Regions from separate parts of the Rhizobium sp. Nf11,1 genome, predicted to be linked through region 2. Evidence: riboswitches for the same ligand, from Rfam matches in the RefSeq annotation. Region 2 holds a riboswitch; the other holds the start of a gene.

Region 1 (7,476 bases), on a different contig from region 2:
TGCCGCACGTGCTTCCTTCACCTCGACGTTGCGCTTGGCACGTCCCCTCGCCCCGTTTTAACGGGGAGAGGGTTAGGTGAGGGGCAACCTTCAGTTCGTGGCACTCAGCTCGACCGGAAAGAACAAGGTCTCGCCGGAAGAGTCGCTCACACCGTCATTGTCGGTGACAGCGTATGGCTTGCCGGAGGCGTCGAAGGTGAAGCCTTCGAGCTTGTCGAGCACATAGCCGTTCGTCGCGGCCTTGAGTTCGCCGAGGAAGTCGTGCGCTTCGGTCTTCTTCACGACCGGCAGCTCGCCCCCGAGCTTGGCTGGCTTCAGTTCCGAGATCGCCACCTTGTAAAGCTTCTTCAACTTGGCGGCGTCGCCGACCAGATTATCGCGCTCGATGATGTAAACGCTGTCGCCGTCGGCGGAGATCTCAGACAGGCCAACCCAACCGCTTTCCGTCTTGTCGAGCGGATAGCGCACTGCGCCCCATTCCTTCTTCTTCGGATTGTAGGAGACGAGCTTGACGAAGCCCTTCTCGTCGTCACCCCACTCGCGCTGGACGGCCATCCAGAGCGTGGCATCGTCGCCGGTGCCGACAATGGTGACACCCTCGAAGCCGTAGCGGATTTCGTTGGCGGCGAGTTCCCTAGGCAGGGCGATCTCGGCCTTGATGTCGCCCTTGGCATTGACGTTGTAGAGGGCGTGCGGGATGAGGCGTTCGCTATAGCCCTCCGAGGCGAGCCAGAAGGAGCCGTCGGCTGCGACCGCAATGCCTTCGATATCGAGCTTCTGGGCCGGAGCGCCGTCACGCTTGACGACGAGGGCGTCGGTGATGACAGCCGGTTTCTTGGTGGCGTCGATCGTGTAGATCGTCGGCTGCGAGCCCAGAAAGCTGTCGCTGACGGCGTAGAGCATGCCCGGTTTGCCGGGAACGGCGGCAAGACCCGAAAGCGCTGCGAAACCGATCGGGTCGCCGTCCTTCTCGGCGGAGACGATCTGTGGATAGGCTTTTTCGCCTTCCGAGCGCTCGTATATCATCACGTGCGAGCGCACCCCGCCGTCCTTGCCGAGATCGAGTTCATTTGCGGTCGCAAAGAGATTACGCTGGGGGATAGCGACCCCGCCTTCCGGCGAAATGCCCGACGGCAGAAGCTGCACGAGTTCGGGGTCGGCGCCGGTATCCTTATAGACGCCGACGACCGAGGCGCGCTCGGCAAGCAGGAAGAAATACTGGTCATCGCCGAACTTGGCGGCTTCGAGGCCTTCCGGCTCGACGCCCTTCGATCCCGAACGGCTTTCCGGATAATGGCCGATATGGGCGACGGCGCGTTCGAAGGATGCGCCCGATTCGTAGAGGACCTTGCCCGTCTTGTCGAAGATGGTGAAGCCGCGCGAGCCGCCCTGATAGTCGCCTTCATTGGCGACGACGAGGCGGTTGTCGTCCAGCCACTTCACGGCATCCGGCTCGCGCAGGACGCCTTTCGATTCGCTCGAGAATTTCAGGGCGCCGTCGCGCTTCGTGTCGATGCCGGAGAGATCGACGCTGCCGGCGGTAAAGTGGGTCTTCACCTGAGCCGTGTTGGCATCGATGATGACGATCTCGTTATTTTCCTGCAGCGTGAGCGCAATCTCGTTCTGCCCGTTGAAGGCCACGAATTCCGGCTCCGGATCTTCAGGGGCAACACCGGCGAGACCGTTCAGCGCCACATGCTTGATGGCGCCGCAGTCGACGGTGCCGTTGTTGACCTGGAAAACGGCGAGCTCGCCGGCCGGCATCTGCGGGATCTTGCCGTCATTGACCTCTTCGTCGCGTTCGTTTTCGATCGCGATGGCGCCGAGCGTCTTGTCCTTGTTGAGGGCAATCGAATCCGGCTGGCCACCGAGATCGCAGATGTTCTCGATCTTCTTCGTCGCCACGTCGACGATTGCGAGACGGCCTGAGGGCTTGGCCTTGCTTTCGGAGGTGTTGACGGCAACCAGCGCCTTGCCGGCGCTCGAGGTAACCGATGTCGGCTCGCCATCCATCATCAGCGCGCCGGCGGCTTTCGGGGCCTTGGCGTCGGTAATGTCGATGAAGCCGATCGCGCCGAGCGGACTGTCGCTATAGATCAGTGTGTTGCCGTCGTCGGTCGCGGTGATGATTTCCGCGGATGTCGGCGACAGCTTGTCCTTGTCAGCAGGCAGGTTCTGGGCGACCGGGAAGGAGGCGATGCGGTTGAAAACCGGCTCGGCCGCGGCCGGGACGGCAACGGATGCGAGAAGCACGGCAGCGAGCGCTGCCTTGCGCGATAAAATTGTCATGAAATCCCCCAATGTCGAAAGATCGAATAGAGGGGTTTTGCGGGACTGCCATGACAGAGACATGACAGTCCGCGAGTTTTCAGAGGTCGGCGTCAGGCCGGCTGCCTTTCCCGGCGCATCTCGTTTTGCATGATGAAGAGCGACGCTGAAAGAATGAGCGCGGCGCCCAGCCACAGATAACCGGCCGGCGCATAACCGAAAAACAGCCAGCCGGCGAGCACGTTCAGCGGCAGCTTCAGATCATCGAATGGCTGGACATAGGCGGCGTCAGCACTGGCATAGGCTAGGGTCAGCAGATATTGCGCCACGACCGTCAGGAGGCCCGCCACAAGGAAGAGCGCGAGTGTCGTGCCTGTCGGTACGGCGAAGCCCGCCGCAAGTGCCAGACCGCCGTTGATCGGCGTCAGCAGCACCAACAGCCAGACGGTGATGGTCTCTGGCCTCTCGATACCGGTCAGGCCCTTGGTGATGAGCGAGGAGGCACCCCACAGCAGTGCCGAGAGCACCGGCAGGAGCGCTGCCCAGGTGAAACTATCAGACCATGGCTGGAGGATGATCATCGCGCCGGCAAAGCCGACACCGGTCGCTGCCCAGCGGGCCGGGCCGACGCGCTCACCGAGGAACAGGCGGGCGCCGAGAATGATGAAGAAGGGTGAGGTCATGACCAGCGCGATCGCCTGCCAGATCGGCACTGAGGCAAGACCGGAAACCCAGGCTTCGACACCAAGCGCGGCAAAGAGGACGCGCACGACGTGCCGCCGGGGATAGTCGGTACGCATCGCCGCAAGGCCTGATTTGCGCAGGAAAGGCAAGGAGAAGAGGAAGGCGATTGCATATTGCCAGAAGGCTGCGGAGGCTGGCGGAAAGGCGAGTTTCATGGTTAGCCACTGGGTGACGACGTTGAGCAGCGAGAAGGCCACGCCTCCAAGCACCATGAAAGCAGCGCCGGCAAAGGCGCGAGAACGCGGCATTGTAAGGGAAATCTGATTCATGTCTTCCATCCAGAACTACAGCGCCGCGCGTCTTTCCAGACGCGCAAAGGACGCTGTAGCGCTTTTAATTGCTGCATAATTCATCCTTAAATCGATTCCGATTTAAGGAATTATGCAGGCGACCAACATAAATCAGGACGCATGAGGCGACGGCGCGCAGGGGCCGGCAGTCCCCTGCCCGCTCACGGCCATGCTCATTCTCTTTCTTCCGGACTATACCGTCGGCTCCGGAATCGCACCGGATCTGCTGACCCTTCCCCGGCCGAAGCTTGAGAAGGCGCTCGCGGGCTCGGGCCACAGCCCTTACCGCCGGTGGGGACTTTCACCCCGCCCTGAGAACAGCATTGTTGGTAAGACAAAGCGCTGCATACGGCAAGCGGCAAAACAAAAGGGGTCCGGCAGCGCCGAACCCCTCGAAAACCTGCTCAGCCGTTCTCGTTTACGGCCGGCGGATGATGAATCAGCCGTTGACGGCGTCCTTCAGGCCCTTGCCGGGCGTGAACTTCGGCACGTTGCGGGCCGGAATGTCGACTTCAGCGCCGGTCGACGGGTTGCGGCCCTTCGTTGCAGCGCGATGAGAAACGGTGAAGCTGCCGAAACCAGCGAGGCGGATATCGCCCTTGTTCTTGAGTTCGGCCTGGACAACGTCGAAAACCGCGTCAACAGCGGAAGCCGCGTCAGACTTCGTCAGTCCTGCCTTTTCGGCCACTGCGGACACGAGTTCATTCTTGTTCATGTTTCCACCCCTTTCTAAATGGTATGAAACGACTCAAATCTAAGCTAGGCGCAGAATAGGTTTCATCAGGCCCGCCGAAAACCCAAAAGCCCTGCAAATCAAGGAAAAGCAAGCGTCTCCATGACGTTTTCACAAAAAAGGCTGGCGTTTCCGCCAGCCTTTTCTCGTCTTTTGCGCGAATAGGGCTCAAATGTGGCAAATGCCGCTCAATGCGCTATGGTCGCGCCCGAATCGTCGAGACCTTCGACCGACGTGATGACCGGCGTTTCCACCGTGCCATCCCACTCGATCGGCTCCGGCCGACGGATCAGCGCATGCTTGATCACCTCGCCCATCCGCGAGACCGGGATGATCTCCATGCTGTTCTTCACGTTATCCGGAATCTCCGCCAGGTCCTTGGCGTTTTCTTCCGGAATCAGCACTTTCTTGATGCCGCCGCGAAGCGCCGCAAGCAGCTTTTCCTTGAGACCGCCGATCGGCAGCACCCGGCCGCGAAGGGTGATTTCACCGGTCATGGCCACATGCTTGTTGACCGGGATGCCGGTCATGATCGAAACGATGGCGGTTGCCATGGCGACGCCGGCCGACGGGCCATCCTTCGGCGTCGCACCTTCCGGCACGTGCACGTGGATGTCGTTCTTTTCGAACATCGGCGGTTCGATGCCGAAATCGACAGCGCGCGAGCGGACGTAGGAAGCCGCCGCCGAGATCGATTCCTTCATGACGTCCTTCAGATTGCCGGTAACCGTCATGCGGCCCTTGCCCGGCATCATCACGCCTTCGATGGTCAGCAGCTCGCCGCCGACTTCCGTCCAGGCAAGACCGGTCACGACGCCGACCTGATCCTCGCCCTCGGCTTCGCCATGGCGGAAGCGCGGGACGCCCAGATAGTCGGCGATGTTGGCGGCCGTCACGTGAACGGACTTCGTCTTGCCCTTGATGATCTCGGTGACCGCCTTGCGGGCGAGCTTCATCAGTTCGCGTTCGAAGCTACGGACACCGGCTTCACGGGTGTATTGCTGACTGATCGCCATCAGGGCGTCGTCACTGACCGAGAACTCTTCCGGCTGCAACGCATGTTCCTTGATGGCCTTCGGCAGCAGGTGCCGCTTGGCGATCTCACGCTTTTCGTCCTCGGTGTAGCCGGCGATACGGATGATCTCCATGCGGTCCATCAAGGGCGCCGGAATGTTCAGCGTGTTCGCCGTCGTGATGAACATCACGTCCGACAGGTCGTATTCGACTTCCAGATAGTGGTCCATGAAGGTCGAGTTCTGCGCCGGATCGAGCACTTCGAGCAAGGCCGAGGACGGGTCGCCGCGGAAATCCATGCCCATCTTGTCGATCTCGTCGAGCAGGAAGAGCGGGTTGGACTTCTTCGCCTTCTTCATCGACTGGATGACCTTGCCGGGCATCGAGCCGATATAGGTGCGGCGGTGACCGCGGATTTCGGCTTCGTCGCGAACGCCGCCGAGCGCCATGCGGACATACTCACGGCCGGTCGCCTTGGCGATCGACTGGGCGAGCGAGGTCTTGCCGACGCCCGGAGGGCCGACGAGGCAGAGGATCGGGCCCTTGATCTTGGTGGCGCGAGCCTGCACGGCGAGATATTCGACAATGCGTTCCTTGACCTTGTCCAGACCGAAGTGATCGGCCTCGAGGATCTTCTCGGCATTGTTGAGGTCGGCCTTGATCTTCGACTTCTTGCCCCACGGAATGCCGAGCAGCCAATCCAGATAATTGCGCACGACCGTGGCTTCCGCCGACATCGGGCTCATCTGGCGCAGCTTCTTCAGCTCCGCCTCGGCCTTTTCACGGGCCTCCTTGGACAGCTTGGTCTTGGAGATGCGCTCTTCCAGTTCGCTCATCTCGTCACGGCCTTCCTCGCCGTCTCCGAGCTCCTTCTGGATCGCTTTCATCTGCTCGTTGAGATAATATTCGCGCTGGGTCTTCTCCATCTGGCGCTTGACGCGCGAGCGGATGCGCTTTTCGACCTGCAGCACCGAGATCTCGCCTTCCATGAAGCCGAGAGCCTTTTCGAGACGCTGCTTGACGCTCGTCGTCTCCAGCATCTCCTGCTTCTCGGTGATCTTGATCGACAGATGCGAGGCGACCGTATCGGCGAGCTTGGAATAGTCGTCGATCTGGCTGGCGGCACCGACCACTTCCGGCGAAATCTTCTTGTTCAGCTTCACATAGCTTTCGAATTCGGAAACGACCGAGCGCGACAAGGCTTCCAGTTCGACCGGATCGTCATGGGGCTCCTCGAGCACATGGCCGAGCGCCTCATAGAAATCCTCACGGCTCGTATAAGTGTCGATCTCGGCGCGGGCGCGGCCTTCGACCAGAACCTTGACGGTGCCATCAGGCAGCTTCAGCAGCTGCAGCACGTTTGCCACGGTGCCGACATTGTGGATCGCCGAAGGGTCCGGATCATCGTCGCTGGCGTTGATCTGCGTCACCAACATGATCTGCTTGTCCGAGCCCATGACCTCCTCGAGCGCACGGATCGACTTTTCCCGTCCGACAAACAGCGGCACGATCATATGCGGGAAAACCACGATGTCACGCAAAGGCAGAACAGGGTAGGCAGTGCTGCTCGCTACAGACGTTTTCTTCGTCATTTTTTATCCTTTCCATCGTCCCGTTGCCGGGCTCTTTGCACGGCCGCTTGGGATCAGCCGGCACTCTCACTTGGCCTACAAGTGGAGGTTCTTACTATTCTTTTCAAGCCACGCTAACGCCCTCGTTCCCCGCATATGACAGCTTCGTTACAACGGAACACCAGCACTATGAAACGCGTGGCTGGACCGGCGCTTACCACTTCCGACCCGGCTATATACAACGCCAGCAATACACTCACGGAATCACTGCATCATTGCCAAGCATCGCCCCTTGCGCAACATCGGCAAAGGCAAGCTCCAGTTCCCACCGGCAAAATACTAACAGCGCCTCGCATGGTTTTTCAAATAGAAAGGGGCTCGCCTATGGCAAGCCCCTTAAAATAACGGTGCGAAAACCATAAGATTACGCGGAAGCGTTGGCTTTTTCTTCCTGACGATCGGCATAGATGTAGAGCGGACGAGCCGAGCCGCGCACCACCTCCTCCGAGATGACCACCTCGCGCACGCCTTCCAGCGTCGGCAGTTCGAACATCGTGTCGAGCAGGATCTTCTCCATGATCGAACGAAGGCCGCGGGCGCCCGTCTTGCGCACGATCGCCTTGCGGGCGATTTCGCGCAATGCATCCTCGTGGAAGGTGAGTTCCACATCTTCCATCTCGAACAGCCGCTGATACTGCTTGATCAGCGCGTTCTTCGGCTCGGATAGGATCTGGATCAGCGCGTCCTCGTCGAGATCCTCGAGCGTCGCCAAAACCGGCAGACGGCCGATGAACTCGGGAATGAGGCCGAACTTGACCAGATCTTCCGGCTCCAGTTCGCGCAGGACTTCGCCGAC
Region 2 (7,476 bases):
GCGCGCCACCAGCGGTCGCGCCGCGAGACATGCGGCGCTTCCTCGATGAAACCGTATTGGGCGAGCTGGCGCAGGTGATAGCTCGTCGCGCCGCTGTTCAGGCCTAACCGAACGGCGAGCTGCGTCGCCGTGGCGGGACCGTCGATCCTCAGCATGCCGAGCATGCGCAGCCGAACCGGATGCGTCAGCGCCTTCAGCGCCGTCGGTTCGGGCACGACCCGGCTGACGGTGCGCGAGGCAACGGCATCTGCGGCAGGTTCGGAGTTCTGCTCCTTCATGACCCCATCATATATTCGCAAACACAGTTTTGCAAAGATTTCTTTGCAAATTTCTCCTAAGGTGTTTGATCTCCGGCAGTGGCCAGAATGATCACGCGCCAGTGCGAGCGATTAATAATCATGATTCTTGTGAGCGCCGAACATGGCATGGCAGGCGCATTCGGGCAGGCCATCTCAGGGCTCAATCCTCAGCCAAAGTGAAGACGGCGCAAGGCTCGGCGATGCCGCGCAGGGCGTGCTCGCCGAGCGGCGTCAGCGCGGCCTGGGTGTTCGCCGCCACGGCGCCTGAGATCAGCACGCTGTGGCCGAGCGGCTTGCAGAGCCCTTCCAGCCGGCTGACCAGATTGACCGCCGGGCCGATGGCGGTGAAGTCAAGCCTGTCGGCGGCGCCGATATTGCCCCAGAGGATTTCGCCGAAATGCAGCGCGGCGCCGAAGGGCAGCGGCGCCAGCCCCTGCGCCCGGCGCATCTGGTCCAGATGGGCCATACCGGCGCGGCTGGCTGCAACGGCCCGGAGCGCCGCCTCGCAGGCCTCTCGATCAGCTCCGGCCCCATTGCCGGAAGCAGCAGTGACGGGAAAGATCGCCAGCACGCCGTCGCCGATGAATTTCAGCACCTCGCCGCCGAAGGCATGTACGGCGCCGGCGACGCGGTCGAAATAAGCGTCGAGCGCGGATATCATCGCCTGCGGCTCCGTCACTTGGGAAAGCGCGGTGAAATCCCGCAAATCGGCGCAGAGAAGAGCGGCGCGAATGGTTTCGCCGGTGCCCCGAGCAAGCGCACCCGACTGAACGCGAGCCGCACTGCGCCGGCCGAGGTAGGCTTCCAGCAGCGCCGCCCGCGCTTCCCGCGCCGCAAGGGCTGCGAGCGGCGCCGCCGCAAAACGCGCGACGTCCTGCAGCCGCGCGGCTTCATCGGGAGAAAATTCGTCCGCCCCTGCCCCCTTGCCGATGCCCGCCCAGCCGAGCATGGCGCCGTCCCGCGAAGCTCCAATCCTCTCCTCCCAAACCGGCCCGAGCCCGGCCAGCCATTCGCGCCCGGCATCGCTTTGCGGTGCGGCGGCAAACCCCAGCGCCTCGATGACGGCTCCGGTTTCGGCCCGCCACAGCCAGCTACGCCGCGCTATGATCGGATGCGGCACCGAAAGTGTCAGCGCGCCGCCAGAAAGCCCCAGGCCGTCGGCCAGCAGCCGGCGCCCGAGCTCGGCCAGAAACCGTTCGGGGCCGGGGGAAGCCGCAGCCTCGTCAATCAGCCAGGCAATGGAGGAAGGCAGATCCATGGGTTAACATTGGCATTGCAACAGGACGCGGGCAACCCCGGGACATCAGCCCGACGGACACTCCTGCGGCCTCTCAGGAGGTCTCCTGCCCTGGCCAGATACTCGGCAGAGGGCAGAGCACGACTGACTTCATCGGCCAACTCAGGACACCTGTGGTGGATTTCCTATCGGCACTTGCCCCCGCCGAGTCCCTCCGCAACCCTGTCAACCCCACCTCCCAACAAGTCTGTGGAAAACCATTCATCACAGTGCAAAACAACCCAATAAACACCTTTAAATTGCGCGACATTGGCTCGTTTATGTGCGAACTTGTCATTAGCGATTGAGGGGTTGCTATGGGCACGACATACTGGCCGAAAGACCCGCTGGACGGGAATGACATGACCCTGCTGACGTCGATCCTTCGGCGCTGGTGCGCGCGTTATGGGATCGAGTTTACAGCCGAAGAAAGCAAACGGAAGGCGAAGGAACTCGTCGAATGGTTCGAGTTCGGTGTCAAGGATCCGGCCGAGCTCGAAGAACTGATCGACGGAAAGCACTGGCTCGTCAGCCGCATCTGAGCGCAGTCGTTATTTCAGCTGATAAAGGCCGGGCGAAACATCGCACCGGCCCTCGTTCGCCTGCCTCTGTCAAAAGTTTTAGTAGTCATCGCGCCAGCGGCGTTCGCGGTCCCAGCGCCGTTCATAGCGCCAGCGCGGGCCATCCCAATCGCGATGACGCCGCTCCCAGCCCCAGCGGGGCGGACCGCCATAGAAAGCTACAGGCGGCGGGCGGCGCCAGTTGCGCCGGCATTCGCCCCAGCGGGTCAGATGCCAGCCGCGACCACAGGCGTAGTCGACCTTTGTGACAGTGCTCTCAACCTTGATTGCCCCGATCGGCATCGCCTGAGCTGTGCCAATCGAGAGGCTGCCAGCGAGCAAGGCAGCCGCGATAGAAAGTGCCTTCATCGAAAACTCCATTTCATCCAGCCGCAATCACCTTAGGACCGCCAAATTGAACTGGAGATGAACTGTGCGTTCATGTTTGTGGACGATAAAGCAGCACTTTTTTTGACCGCAGCGGACCGTTCTTCCCGTAGCGCCAAGCGCTTGGGGAGCATCCTGCCGCCTGCCGAAAACCGTTCATGTCCTGCCGTAAAAAGGATCTGGACCCGGGTCCCGCCCGGCCGCGACTTCCGTGAGCCGGCCGAGATAATGCGCCCAGCCTTCCTCATGACCGGCGCATTGCTCGGCACTCGGCAGCCCGCTATGGGTGAGCCGCAAAAGCGTTCCGCCTCCCTGCTCGATCAGGTCGATCTCGACCAGGCTCGATCCCGGCGGCACCACCTCGCTACCATCCCAGCCGAAGCTGTAGGCAAGCCGATGCACCGGCACCACCTCGCGAAACGAGCCGCGCGCAAAACGGGCGCCGGTAACGTTGACGAGATAGAGCCCACCCGGCTCCGGCTCGACCTCGGCCTCCGTCCCCATCCAGCGCAGGATCTTCTCCGGATCGGTCATCAGTGCAAACACCGCTGCCGGCGGCGCCGCAAGATGCGCCTCGCGGCGCACGACGAAAGATTCTGGCATGGATCTCTCCCATGGTTGCCGCCCCGGTTCGGGAACGACGTATCATGCTGTATTGACGTGGGTGTCCTCAATGGGAGCATGTAGGCGGAAGCGCGCGCTGAGCAAGGGCGGACACCCCGAACGCCCTTACCGTGAGACCCTCACCAGCCTCGGTGCGAAACCTCCGACCTCCCTCATGCTAAGGCGCGTAGCCCGCATGGCGGAGCCTCCAAGGACGCACCGCAACGCTGCTCCTTCCATCCCCCAACGGCAGCGCACCCGCCTCGTCTTGCGAGGCCCCTGCGGGGCACCTCATCAGGATGAGGCTCTCTTGGGGTTGCAACCCGCACCCATCCGAAACCATCTTACCCTATTGCCAGCCCGCCGCCTTGCCCCTATTGTCCGCGCCGTTCTCAGGGCGGGGTGAAAGTCCCTACCGGCGGTATGCAGTTTCGATTGCGAGCCCGCGAGCGCCTTCCTCGGAAGGGTCAGCAGATCAGGTGAGATGCCTGAGCCGACGGTCATAGTCCGGATGAAAGAGAACGTGCGCTGCTGCTGCCCTCCGGGCTGGCTACAGATGCTCGTGATCGCCTTGGGTGATGTGTCTGTACGCCAAAGGAGATTACCATGACACCCACCCGTTATGCCTTCGTCAAAGCCGGCTGGCACGCCGATATCGTCGACCGTGCGCTCGAAGGTTTCCAACAGCTTGTTCCCGCCGAACAGATCGACGTATTCGACGTCCCCGGCGCCTTCGAAATGCCGCTGCTGTCGCGCGATCTTGCCGCGAGCGGGCGCTATGCCGCCGTTATTGCCGCCGCCTTCGTCGTCGATGGCGGGATCTACCGCCACGAATTCGTCGCCCAGGCCGTGGTCGATGGCCTGATGCGCGCCGGCATGGATACCGGCGTGCCGGTGCTGTCGGTCTCACTGACACCGCATCACTATCAGGAAACCGAGCATCACACGCAGATCTACCGCGCTCATTTCGTCGAGAAGGGCCGCGAGGCTGCGCGCGCCGCTCTGATGATCGGCAAAACGCGCGCCGCCCTTGCTGCTTGAAAGCTAGCGCAACAGACGGCGGGATGGCCCGCCGTCTTCTTCCCGTCGACTGAAGAATTGATTCGACGCTCCACCCGCGCTGTGGTCCACTCGATACCGACATGTATCGCCATTCTTAATGCGTCCAAACCTCAAGGGAGCTGAAGATGAGCAATGCAATGCGCAGTGAACCCCCAACCGAATCCGTGAAAACACGACCGGTCGACACCAAGCTCGAGGTGGTCGTCATTCCCGTTTCCGACGTCGACCGCGCCAAACGTTTTTACGAGAGCCTTGGCTGGAGGCTCGACGCCGATTTCGCCAATGATGCCGATTTCCGCGTGATCCAGTTCACCCCACCGGGCTCCGGTTGCGCGATCATCTTCGGCAAGAATGTCACCGCCGCCGCTCCCGGCTCCGCCCAAGGCCTCTATCTCATCGTCTCCGACGTCGAGGCCGCAAGGCGCGATCTCATCGCCCGCGGCGTCGAGGTGAGCGAGGTCTTCCACGATGCTTCAGGCGTCTACGCCGGCAAGGACGAACCCTATCTCTTCGGGCGCCTGCGCATCGCCGGCCGCGACCCCGACCACCGCAGCTATCGTTCCTTCGCCTCGTTCAAGGATCCCGATGGCAACGGCTGGCTGTTCCAGGAAGTCACCACGCCTGCCGGGACGCATCGACGCCGATGAGACCGCCTTCTCGACATCGAGCGACCTCGCCGCCGCCCTCCGCCGCGCCGCCGAGGCTCACGGCGAACACGAGAAGCGCAATGGCGGCAAACACGACGAGAACTGGCCGGACTGGTACGCCGAATACATGGTCAGCGAACAGGCCGGCAGGCAGCTGCCGTTATAGGTGGCGGCACGGAGCAGCCGCCTTGCCCGTCGGCACCTCAAGGTGAGGCAATTCGAGCGGCAGATGCTTTCTTCTTTGCTTTATCGGTATGCCATGTGACAACCACACGGCATACCCTCTCCGGGCTCATCAGGTCGCGACTCACCGATCGAATATATCCCGCCACTGCTTCTCGCCGATCAGACAGTCCGACGTCGGCGCGTCGGCGGCTATCCTCTCCACCGTCGGCGAGGGTGAAATGCCGCTGATCTCGAGCACCAGCTTGCGGCGCACGGCGATGGCGAAATCCTCAATCCTGTGGACCGGCAGCACGAAGCTGCCGGGGCCGCCGATCACGCAATCGGCGTAATATTTGTCGAGCCCTCCGGGAGCATCGGAAGGACGCAGCATGATCGCCAGCCCGTTGATGATCATGCCCGACGCCACCGCCTTGTCCCTGGTGGCCGTCACCGGGCTGCCGGAATTGTTCGGACCGTCGCCGGAGACGTCGATCACCTCACGCCTGCCGCGAAAGGGTCCGGTGGTGATCATGCTGGCGCCCTGATCGATGGCTGTTGAGATCGAGGTGCGCCGTTGCGTGGCTATCGGCCGGGCGTCAAGCTTATCGGCGAAGGCGATCGCATCCGCTTCCGTCTCAATCACCTGCCAGTCGATCATCGAATCCTGGACGACATAGCCCGCCCATTCGAAATAGCTGATGGCGATGCGGCCGGTGAGCCCGCCTTTGACCGCATCGATGAATTCCTTGTGCTTGAGCGCCTCGACATAACCGTCGCGCTGAATGCCGATCTCTTCGAAATCCATTGACCGCGAGGTGTCGACGGCAAGCACCAGCGTCACATCAACCTCGTTTGCGCCCGCCCCAACTGTCGGCACGACTCCGGTAAGACCCATGAGTACCGCAAGCGTGGTCAGCATCGGCAAATCCCCGCGCATCGAGCAGGGAAATGTAACACAACTTGGCCCGCGAAGGACGCCCGGCCTCGTGCGGGGTTTCAATTTTCGGTGATATCAGGAGCGCCTCTTGCCGCTCGAGGCCGCTGCGGGGAACTCACAGAGAGACTCTCCTGCCATGCAGCTTTCCAGGACCTCAACGCAAAGGCGACCATAAAGGGTTCTTCCACGCCTTCAGCGCTTCCAGAAAAACCTGCAGGCGCAGCGGCAGGAAGCGGCGGGTGGGATAGACGGCGTGCACGAAGATTTCCGGCGAGGACCAGTCCGGCAGCAGGCGAATGAGCTCGCCTCGGTTGATCTCTTCGTCGCAATAGGTCGAAGGCAGCAGCCCGATACCGTGGCCGCGATAGGTAAAGGCGCTGACCGCCTCGAAGTCCCGACTGGAGACCGGCCCGGACACACGCACGTGGGCCGACTTGCGGCCGCTGACAAGATGCCAATCCGCCTCGCCGTTGCGGCCGTTCAGGAGTACGCATCGATGATCCTTCAGGTCCTCGGGCTTTGATGGAAGCGCGCTGCCCTCAAGATAGTCGGGCGTCGCAACCAGATAGCGCACACTCCGGCCGAGCCGCTGCGCGACGATGGAAGAATCCTTGAGTTCGCCGAAACGAATGGCGACATCGACATTCTCGGCGACCAGATCGAGGAAAAGGTTGGTGACGAAGAGATCGATCTGGATATCGGGATATGTCCTCAGGAAGGACGAGATGAATTCGTAGAAGACGTCCTGCCCGAAGATGACGGGCACGGAGATCTTCAGCAGGCCTTCCGGCTTCCTCTGCGTCGCCGTCAGCGCCTGCTCGGCGTCCATAAGATGGGCGAGCGGTTCGCTGCACCTGTCGTAATAGGCTCGACCCTGCGCGGTAAGGCTGAGCTTGCGGGTCGTGCGCTGCAGCAGCGTCACGCCGAGCTGCTCTTCAAGCGACGTCACCTTCCGGCTGACGGTTGAAACCGGCATGCCGAGGGAATAGGCCGCACGGCTGAAGCTGCCATACTGCGCCACCTTCACGAAAACGGCGATGTCGTTGAGATCGGCCATGCGCCCATTTTTGCATTGATGCAAAAGAGAATCCAGATATTTCCATCTAATCGGGGAATGGAGTTTTCGCCATATTCACTTTGCGAAAACAACCACAACCCAGATGGCGGCGCGATCGCGGCGGCCCCATCTCGAGCGACCCGGCCGATCAGGTGCGACGTTGCCCGAACCAGATCACGGAGTTCAACATGACTACGAATAAGACTGTCATCGTTACAGGCGCCTCCCAGGGTATCGGCGCAGGCCTCGTCAACGCCTTTATCGCGCGCGGCTACAATGTCGTCGCCACCTCGCGTCAGGTCAGCGCCTCGGACGCCTTCGAGGCCTCCGACCGGCTGGCTCTCGTCGATGGCGACATTGGCGATGCCGAAACCGCGGCGCGGGTTGCAAAGACCGCGATCGACCGCTTCGGCTCGATCGACGCGCTCGTCAACAATGCCGGCATCTTCTTGGCCAAGCCGTTTGTCGATTTCACGATGACGG

What was found. Region 2 has a riboswitch for FMN ahead of ACQ7C1_RS12155 (6,7-dimethyl-8-ribityllumazine synthase). Riboswitches for the same ligand answer to the same signal wherever they lie in the genome.
Region 1: it holds a riboswitch for FMN, as region 2 does, so the genes downstream of both, ACQ7C1_RS06285 (DMT family transporter) here and ACQ7C1_RS12155 (6,7-dimethyl-8-ribityllumazine synthase) in region 2, are expected to answer to the same signal.

The regions. Positions count from the first base shown of each region.
Region 1 covers NZ_JBOBHU010000003.1:144,395-151,870, forward strand. Annotated here, with positions in the region: gene ACQ7C1_RS06280 (esterase-like activity of phytase family protein) at 91-2,289, opposite strand; gene ACQ7C1_RS06285 (DMT family transporter) at 2,382-3,290, opposite strand; FMN riboswitch at 3,474-3,625, opposite strand; gene hupB (DNA-binding protein HupB) at 3,742-4,017, opposite strand; gene lon (endopeptidase La) at 4,224-6,641, opposite strand; gene clpX (ATP-dependent Clp protease ATP-binding subunit ClpX) at 7,045-7,476, opposite strand, start outside.
Region 2 covers NZ_JBOBHU010000006.1:247,801-255,276, reverse strand. Annotated here, with positions in the region: gene ACQ7C1_RS12180 (winged helix-turn-helix domain-containing protein) at 1-278, opposite strand, end outside; gene ACQ7C1_RS12175 (adenylate/guanylate cyclase domain-containing protein) at 460-1,557, opposite strand; gene ACQ7C1_RS12170 (hypothetical protein) at 1,893-2,117, shown strand; gene ACQ7C1_RS12165 (GCG_CRPN prefix-to-repeats domain-containing protein) at 2,196-2,504, opposite strand; gene ACQ7C1_RS12160 (SRPBCC family protein) at 2,679-3,125, opposite strand; FMN riboswitch at 3,510-3,652, shown strand; gene ACQ7C1_RS12155 (6,7-dimethyl-8-ribityllumazine synthase) at 3,732-4,166, shown strand; partial or broken gene ACQ7C1_RS12150 (VOC family protein) at 4,313-5,000, shown strand; gene ACQ7C1_RS12145 (DUF1194 domain-containing protein) at 5,142-5,918, opposite strand; gene ACQ7C1_RS12140 (LysR substrate-binding domain-containing protein) at 6,091-6,993, opposite strand; gene ACQ7C1_RS12135 (SDR family NAD(P)-dependent oxidoreductase) at 7,182-7,476, shown strand, end outside.